One region of the Ferdinandcohnia sp. GQ5 genome, then DNA from elsewhere that is predicted to be linked to it. Evidence: riboswitches for the same ligand, from Rfam matches in the RefSeq annotation. Region 1 holds a riboswitch; each other region holds the start of a gene.

Region 1 (3,199 bases):
ATATTCAATGCAATGATGATGAAAGTTGAAAAGGTTAATCGAACTAGTCTATCAAAGTGAATTAAGGGAATCAAAGGCCATATAAAAACAGGCTGAAATTGATGAACTACAAGAAAAACAAACGGGGCATTTTTTTAAAGATGGAAATTATGATATCAACTACTTATGGAATAACTTGCACATTACTTTAGATGGATTTTTGGGGATATACTTCTCTGCGTCCTATTCTTCAAAGAAGTCTGATAAGGAGTTTGAGCCCTTCATTACAAGCATTAACGAAGCTATTTGAAAAATAAAGCAACAGCGGTACAATCAATATTCTAAAATTGATGTTGTAGAGGGCTCACACTATTAAATTAACTTATTTTATTTCTTTGTGTTTCTTGAAAATTGTGAAGGGTTACATTTAATCTTTTAATGTCACTAATAGATAAATCAAGGAACTGTACTCCATACGAAACTGATTTACCCTTAATATGATCTTCTCTTCTGATAATTTTACCTTTTAAATCGAATTCTTCACCTTGTAATGTAAAGTTTATTTTCATGATAATATTGTATTTAACCGGAAATTCATAAGAGGAATGAAATTTCAATCCACCAATACTAATATCATCAACAATTCCATTAAACGACTTATTTTTTAATGATTCTAAAGAATTGTTCCCAAAATCTAGAAGAGTAAATGTACTCTCTATTCCAGGCAGTTCAAGTCTACAAGAATCTCTCTTTTCGACCAGTTTGAATTTTTCTACTTTCCCTAGTTGACTTTTCAATGAATTATTATTTTTATGTAAGTTCTCAATTTGTTGGGTTTGCTTTAATAGTCTACGCTCAACTTTAATAAATAAGATTAACAATAAAAACAAAATTATAGTGTGTGATAAAACTATGTAACTCAAGCATATCACCTCATTTATACAATTTTAAGGGCTTTAGGTCTTCCTAAAATAAAGCCCTGACCGTATTTTACACCAATGGATTTTGCAATTGCTAAATCCATTTCAGTTTCAAGTCCTTCAAGTACTAAGTTAATATTATGATTATTAGTGTAATAGAGAATTGTTTTAATTAACTCTTGTTTTTTAGGTTCCCTATACAAGTTCTCAGAAAAATATTTATCTAACTTAATAAAATTAGGATCTAATTCAATAATTGATTTTAGATTAGAGTTTCCCTTTCCCACATCATCAATAGCAAATTTAATACCCTCTGTTTTTAGTATGGCAATATTCTCTCTTAAACTTAAATAATCGGTAATTGTTTCCATTTCACTAATTTCAAAGATGACTTGTTGACTAAAGTAGTTATATTCTGTAATAATTTTCTTAATAAAGGGCAGAAAATTTGGGTTTGTAAGGGTAGATGGAAATACATTCAAAAACAAATATCCGTCCTTTTTTGAAAATCCGGCCGAATGGTAGGTAAATGCAGCTTTATGAATAGACCGCGAATCTAGTTCATAGAGCTGTTTTTCTGTTTTCGCAAGTTTAAAAGTTTCTTCGGGATTTACATAATACGAGGTTCTAAGAAGTCCTTCAAACCCAATCCTTGTCCATGTCTGAATATCAATAATGGGCTGGAAAAAGTGTGAGAATAATTCATTTTTAATCATATTTTTAATCATATTTAGTAATCACTCCTTTCATCTTTTTTATTTTCCTAATAAAAAAGATGACTACACCGAAATAAAACGGGAGTCATCTATTCTCCGCTAATTCGGCAACCCGACTACCCTTGCAAAATCGCTTTAGGCTCGTAGCTTTGCGTCCTTACCTTTCGATAAGTTTGCCTTTATCATTATAGCTTTTAATTAAATAATATTTTTATCCTTTTCATTATAGTTTAAAAAAATATCCCTCACAACGTTTTTTGACAAAATACGACAAAAAACTCACTTGTAACCAACTAAACTAGTTACTAATTTAGTATTAATACAAAATATTGTAAAATTAAAATTAGATAATCTTATTTCTTTACAAGAAAAGTTGCAGTTAAATCCCTTTTCATGTATTTTTATTATAATAAAATATGTAATAAAGGAAGATTATTTTGAGAACATTACAATTAACATTACATGAAGCGATTGAAATATGTAAAGCGCTCGCAAATGAACAACGAATGGAGATGATGCGTTCTCTGACTGGCGGCCCTAAAAATGTAAATGAGCTTTCCGATTTGTTACACATTCCGTTTTCATCTACAGCGGTGAATGTTAGAAAGCTGGAGGAGGCAGGATTAATCACGACTGAGATCGTTCCCGGTCGCGGGAGCCGGAAGGTAAGTTCAAAGCGCTATGACCGTATTATTATTGATCTTGAGGAGAAGGAACCACCAAAGGATGATATTTTAACCTTTGAGCTTGAGATTGGCGAATATGTGCAATGCGATATTGAACCAACCTGTGGCCTGCTCAGCGATAAGGGAATCATCCATATCCTTGATGATCCCCGTTCCTTTTACGAGCCGGAACGGAAAAATGCCCAACTTATATGGTTTCGTTCCGGGTATATTGAGTATCACTTCCCAAATAGGATTCCTTACGGAGCATGGGTCGAAGAGCTGAATTTCTCGGTTGAATTATGTTCGGAGGCTCCTTATCATAATCTAGACTGGCCTTCTGATATCACCTGTTGGATTAACGGAAAGGAAATCGGATGCTGGACAAGCCCTGGAGACTTTGGGGGCGAGAGGGGATTCTTAACTCCGGGGTGGTGGGAAACCCACAACACTCAGTATGGTGTGTTGAAATATTGGAAAATAAACCACGAAGGCAGTTATATAGATGGGGTAAAAATCTCCACCGTGACGATTGATGACCTGAAACTGCAAGAGAAGCCGTACATTTCGCTGCAAATTGGTGTTAAAAAAGATGCCAAAAATTTAGGTGGACTGAATTTGTTTGGCTCCAAGTTTGGAAACTATGAACAAGGATTAATCATGAAAATTCAATATGTTGCGGACTGATTTGCAATAGGAAGAGACTGAAAGGATATTATTCCAATCAGGCTTTTTTTATTTCATAAATTATTATTACAAAAATACTTGATTTATAACAATAAAACATGTAATAATATTTTCAGAAAGTTGAAAGCGTTTTATGTGAAGGTGTTTGCATAGTATAAAGCCTTTCTAAAACGATAGTCTATTTCCAAGGAGGAAATCAGAATGAAATCTTTTAAATGGTTAGTTTTATTAA
Region 2 (3,199 bases), on a different contig from region 1:
AAAAAGAGCTCAGCGTCATTTTTAAGTAAACGGGTGTGAAGAATGTTTTATAGTTTACTAAAGATAAATTTCCCTCAATATCAAAAAAAGAATAATAGACAACAAGTGTAACCGGAGCGATAACAAATATGAGAATCCATAATGCATAAGGGATAAAAACAAGATTACGTGTTACCTTATTTTCCATGGCTTTCCCCGTCCACGTATGCCTCTAAACGACGATCATATTCTTCTTCTGTTTCACCAAGACGCATAACGTGTATTGCCTCTGGGTCAAAATAAAGTCCAATTTCTTCGCCAACTTTAGCCTTCTTAGTTGAATGAACAAGCCACTCATTTCCATCCTTATCCAAACCGCAAATTTCATAATGTACTCCTCTAAATAACTGGGAATCCACTACAACTTGTAGTTTTCCTTTTTCAACAGAAGTAATTTCTAAATCTTCTGGACGGATGACAATTTCGACTAATTCATTGTCTGAAAAACCTTGGTCAACGCATTCAAATGTCTTTCCGACGAATTCTACGAGAAAGTCTCGATGCATTTTTCCTTTTACGATATTAGATTCACCGATAAAATCAGCAACAAAACGATTGATTGGTTCATCGTATATATCAATTGGGGTACCACTTTGTTGAATTTTTCCTTCATTAAGTACAAATATCTCATCAGACATGGCAAGAGCTTCTTCTTGGTCATGGGTAACGAAGATAAAAGTAATACCAAGCCGCTTCTGAAGGTCGCGAAGCTCGTATTGCATTTCGGTACGAAGCTTCAAATCGAGAGCGGATAATGGTTCATCCAATAAGATAATCTCGGGTTCATTAACAATTGCACGTGCAATCGCAACACGCTGTCTCTGACCACCTGACATTTCTTGAATTTCACGATTTTCATAGCCTGCAAGATTAACAAAGCTTAAAGCTTCTTTTACCTTTTTATCTATTTCAGATTGCTTCAATTTCTTTATACGTAACCCAAAAGCAATATTTTCAAATACATTAAGATGTGGAAACAGGGCGTAATCCTGAAACACTGTATTTACTTGACGTTTATTTGCAGGTGTCGTATTTACTTTTTTACCATTAAAATAAACCTCACCACTTGATGGTTCAATAAATCCTGCGATTAACCGAAGTATCGTGGTTTTTCCACACCCAGATGGACCGAGAAGAGTATAAAATTTTCCTCTTTCTATTTCAAAGCTAACATTGTCGAGAACAGCTGGATCATTGTCATACTGCTTTGTGACATTTTTAAATTGGATAATAGGTATACTGTTCATAGCAACCCCCTTCTTTCTATTAATAGAGATAAGATTCATAACGTAATCCGGCATAATTATACACGAATCGGCAAAAAAAACAATAATAATTATAATTGTCAAGTCAGAAAACTAGGGAAGACTATTTTCTTATTGAAACAAGAGAAGTGTATAGGGCATTTGGGATAGGAAAATTTTCCCGTTTTTAGCAAAAGATTATAACGATTTCATTGACCAAAGAGGAAAATAGAAATATAATTATAGTACTATTTAAAATACTCTTTCTTTAATGAGTTAATTGGATAAAGTAAGGGCAAATTCATTGAAAGATGAAGACGCAAAACTATAGGGGCTAAAGTTCACTAGTGTTCAAAATGGAAGATAAAAAGGACCGAGAAGTTCAAGGCGGCGTAGCTTTTTTGTACCAGAGCGTATGTAATTATACGTGAGGAACGTAGAAGTAAGCCAACCCAGAAATTCTATGTGTCATTTTTACCTGAGTTTTGGAACATCCTCATTTTGGACATGCCAGCCAGTTACCGAGTACAGCTCGTATCGAAAGAACGTAGATTAATCGGTATATGATTAGTCTTTTTTTATACCAATTTATTAACAATATGTTGCTACTATATTACTAGATTTTTGGAATTGGAACATTTCAAACGAATTTTGGAACATCCTCTAAAAAAATTTGGAAGTGATTACATGGAGAAAACAATCCAGAATCTTAACTTGCTAAAAAAATTAAGCGAACTAATTGAGATGATTGGTTCTGAGAAGACTCTAATTTCTGACGAGGTTCGTACTTTACTTAATCAAACATGTCAGGAAAAAGAAGAACAAGAGATTACCAGTACCCTTTTAAATCAACTCCAAGAAATAAACGAACAAATGGAAAACATGCATTGGATGAATAAGCATTACCGAATCCTACATGATTTCGCACAAGTCTGCAGTAAAACATTAAATGAATCCGTCCTTCTCCAAAAGTCTTATGAAATGGTTTCACGTGTTATGCCTACTGATGCATTTTATATTGCATTGCATAATCCTGGTGACAAATATATTCATTTAGTCTTTATTATGGATAATGGCGAACCAGCTCCTCCAAGTACCGTAGACTTTGGCGAAAACTACACATCAAAAGTCATCAAAACAAGGGAAATCGTCCACCTCAAACATCAAAACCAGAACATTGAATATGATACGAAAATGGGTGAGGGGGACGAGGACACAAGCTCCTGTCTTTTTGTACCCGTTGTCATTGATGACCAGGTCAAAGGTGTCATCTCAACTCAGAGCTTTAAAGATTTTGCTTATCGGAAAGAGCATGAGGAACTACTACAAATGATCGGAGCGCAAGTGATCAACTCGATTGAAACAGCAAGATTATATGAAAAAATTTACACAATGTCTCGTACGGATGAATTAACAGGTTTAAAAAACCACCGTGCCTTCCATGAGGATTTAGCACAACTGATCAAAAATGAGAATGATGAAATAACAGTTATGATGATAGACTCTGATGATTTAAAACAGGTCAATGATCGCTTTGGGCACGATGCTGGTGACCTATATTTACAGGTACTAGCATACGGAATGAAAACGGTATGTAATGAAAAGTTTGAGGGGTATCGTTATGCCGGAGATGAATTCATGATTCTGATTAAAAATAGCAGTGACACGTGTGTAAAGGAAATTTACGCAACATTAAATGAGTATTATAATGAAAATCCAATCATCATGGAGAATGAAAAAATCATTGTTTCGATCAGTACGGGTGTCGGGATATATCCACACCATGGAACGACCGTAGATTCTTTAAAAAAGGCAGCCGACCAAGCGCTATATGCTGCAAAAGAAAGTGGAAAAAAACGCATCGTAATAGCGAAATAAAAAAGCTCATCCAAATGGATGAGCTTTTTACTCGTTGT
Region 3 (3,199 bases), on a different contig from region 1:
AATGAGCAGTTCATGTTTGGTTATCCGAAGAAATCTACTTCTCTACCGGAAAATTACATAAACCTATTTGCTAAAGGAACTAGTCCTGCAGATTGGAATGGAGATATTCCCTCAAAAACAGATCTTGTAAATCAATTTACCAATCAGGTAACTAGAATACAGCAAATTCCTGTTGAACGTTTGGAAGAAAGGCTGAAACAACCCTTTCTTGGGCTGGAAACCTTTGGTGAAATAACGAACCTAGCACTCTTCCATATTGCCTACCATTTAGGCCAAATTCATGCGATGAAGCTTATGCTTCAAAAATAAGTAGCTACTATCCGGAAAGATGCACATTCAACTTGTATACTATAAAAGTATAAAAAGCACTTGACAATTCTAGTGAAAATAAAAATGTCAGTGTGTTTTTAGTTCAATAGTATGATATGATAAGAGTATGTCATCAAAAGGCCTTTCATTCTTAGTGCTATTAAGAATGAAAAGGGGATTTTTGATTTGAAGAAGAGAACATGGACATATGAAGAAATAGAGTTTTTGAAGGATAATGTAGGCCGTATGAAAATCTCTACCATTGCCAATCACCTTCGTAGGACGGAAACGGCAGTTGAGTTAAAGATTAAAAGATTAGGGCTTTCGAACACGAAATCCTTTACTGGTCAATTGACTATGCACGAATTGGCAACTCTATTAAAAATTGATCCAAAGTCTGTAAAGCTATGGATTGATAACCATGGACTAAGGTACACAAAAAAAGCAACACGAAATACTCGAAAATTTTACTTTATTAAACCCGAGGATTTTTGGGATTGGGCAAAGAGGAACAAAAGCCGAATTGACTTTTCAAAAATTGAAAAAAATGCAATCGTTCCTGAACCATGTTGGGTGGAAGGAGAGCGTTCAAAGCAAAAGAGGGTCAATTACCGGGCGTGGACTACAGTAGAAATTAACTCTATGATTGAGCTTGTGGCAACAGGTACTCCGTTTTCCGATATTGGGAAAAGACTAAACCGTAGCCCAATTAGCATCCAACGTAAATACCAGCGTATGAATCAAGCAGTGAAATAAATACATCATTGATAAAAACCAAACTATACAAAAGGCAAAATTGTTGAAAGACAATGACGCAAAGCCACGGGCCTAAGGAGGATAACTCTATGGTGGCCGGGTTGCTATAGAATGGAAGGGTTCCTTTATTTGATGACGAAAAAATGGGAGATACTAGTTGAACTAGTTCTCCCATTTTCTTTTTCTACATTATTGATCCAGTGAATTGTTATCTATTTCTTTTACACCTTTCATAATTTGCATTGCAAAACCGACACAAACTAGAATAAGACTAAAAACAAGAAAATATGCTACAAACATGTAACTCTCACCTCATTATAGTTTTTTTCTATTTCTATCTTTAGTATAGTGCGAACCTAAATAGGATTCTGTGATTTAAATCACAGAATCGCTTTATTTTCGAACCTTTGCTATGCGGAATTGGAATCAATTCTCGTTGTAGTTCCTTTTTAATTGTGATATATTTTTTTAGATACAATCTGTGATAACGGAAGGATAATTTACATGAGCTATATAGATGAAGTTCAAAAACGAAGAACGTTTGCCATCATCTCCCACCCGGATGCCGGTAAAACGACGATGACTGAGAAATTATTATATTTTGGTAATGTAATTCGTGAAACAGGTACGGTAAAAGGAAAAAAATCAGGAAAATTTGCTGCGTCGGACTGGATGGAGATTGAAAAGCAACGTGGGATTTCAGTTACGTCAAGTGTGATGAGTTTTCCATACCAAAACTTTTATGTCAATATTCTTGATACACCAGGACACGAGGACTTCAGTGAGGACACTTATCGTACGTTAACAGCTGTGGACAGTGTTGTGATGATCATCGACTCCACGAAAGGTGTCGAGCCACAAACGATTAAACTATTTAAAGTTTGTCGTATGAGAGGTATTCCAATTTTTACATTCATCAATAAGCTTGACCGTGAAGGAAAAGATCCACTGGAACTTTTAGCCGAAATTGAAGAGGTCCTTGGTATTGAGTCTTATCCGATGAATTGGCCAGTTGGAATGGGGAAACGATTCTTAGGGATTGTTGACCGTTACAACAAACAATTTGTACATTTTACTGGAAATGAAGACGAAAAAATCATTTCATTACAGGAGCTAGAGGACGGCAAATATCCTGAAATTACAGATAGTCCGATTTATGAAAGTACACAAGATGAATTACTTTTATTGGACGAAGCAGGAAATGATTTTGATGTGGAACGTGTAGCCAAAGGTGAACTTACGCCCGTCTTCTTTGGTAGTGCGCTCGCAAACTTTGGTGTAGAAACGTTTTTTAATACATTTTTACAATTTGCTTCAGAACCGAAGCCACGTAAAACAAATCTTGGCTTAATTCCACCAGAGGACGAAACGTTCTCAGGCTATATTTTCAAAATCCAAGCAAACATGAACACGAAGCACCGCGACCGAATTGCATTCCTTCGCGTCTGCTCAGGGAAGTTTGAACGTGGAATGAGTGTCAACATCACTCGTACAGGCAAATCAATCAAGTTGAATCAAACCCAGCAGTTTATGGCTGCAAGCCGTGAAACAGTAGATGAGGCTTATCCTGGCGATATTATAGGGATTTATGATCCAAATGTCTACCAAATCGGCGATACCCTTACAGCTGGAAAAGAAGATATGCATTACCAGGAATTGCCTGTGTTCCCACCTGAAATGTATCGTAAGGTACGTGTGAAGAACGTAATGAAAGCAAAGCAATTTAGAAAAGGTATTGAACAGCTCGTTCAAGAAGGGGCAATTCAATTATTCAGACAGGAATCAAGTGATGAGTTCATTCTTGGTGCGGTTGGCCAACTTCAATATGATGTGTTTGAATATCGATTAGAGGGAGAATATAATGTCTCTGTTGAGTTCACTTCACTTGGAAACAGGATCCCAAGATGGATTGGCAATAAAGATGTAGATACTCGCCTATTTGACTCAAGAAGTCTACTTGTTCGGGACCGTAACGACCGATATGTCGTGTTATTTGAAAATGACTTTACGTATCGTTATTTCCAAGATAAAAACAAGTACGTTGAACTAATCGACTTCTATGAAAGTAATGACTATAAAGGTGTGTAAAAACATGACTCTACGACGCTCAGAAAACTTCTCTGGGCGTTCATGT

The links. A riboswitch is a leader RNA that binds a small molecule or an ion and turns the genes downstream of it on or off. The one in region 1 is predicted to bind cyclic di-GMP.
Region 2: it holds a riboswitch for cyclic di-GMP, as region 1 does, so the genes downstream of both, AC6CHV_RS15410 (diguanylate cyclase domain-containing protein) here and AC6CHV_RS07780 (EAL domain-containing protein) in region 1, are expected to answer to the same signal.
Region 3: it holds a riboswitch for cyclic di-GMP, as region 1 does, so the genes downstream of both, AC6CHV_RS04650 (peptide chain release factor 3) here and AC6CHV_RS07780 (EAL domain-containing protein) in region 1, are expected to answer to the same signal.

The regions. Positions count from the first base shown of each region.
Region 1 is NZ_JCAXEW010000005.1:57,786-60,984, reverse strand. Features, by position in the region: gene AC6CHV_RS07785 (PilZ domain-containing protein) at 357-902, opposite strand; gene AC6CHV_RS07780 (EAL domain-containing protein) at 917-1,627, opposite strand; cyclic di-GMP riboswitch class I at 1,719-1,803, opposite strand; gene AC6CHV_RS07775 (ArsR family transcriptional regulator) at 2,053-2,967, shown strand; gene AC6CHV_RS07770 (extracellular solute-binding protein) at 3,169-3,199, shown strand, end outside.
Region 2 is NZ_JCAXEW010000012.1:40,186-43,384, forward strand. Features, by position in the region: gene AC6CHV_RS15400 (ABC transporter permease subunit) at 1-187, opposite strand, end outside; gene AC6CHV_RS15405 (polyamine ABC transporter ATP-binding protein) at 177-1,286, opposite strand; cyclic di-GMP riboswitch class I at 1,568-1,631, shown strand; gene AC6CHV_RS15410 (diguanylate cyclase domain-containing protein) at 1,971-3,161, shown strand.
Region 3 is NZ_JCAXEW010000003.1:74,336-77,534, forward strand. Features, by position in the region: gene AC6CHV_RS04640 (DinB family protein) at 1-309, shown strand, start outside; gene AC6CHV_RS04645 (DNA-binding protein) at 496-1,065, shown strand; cyclic di-GMP riboswitch class I at 1,089-1,174, shown strand; gene AC6CHV_RS04650 (peptide chain release factor 3) at 1,570-3,153, shown strand.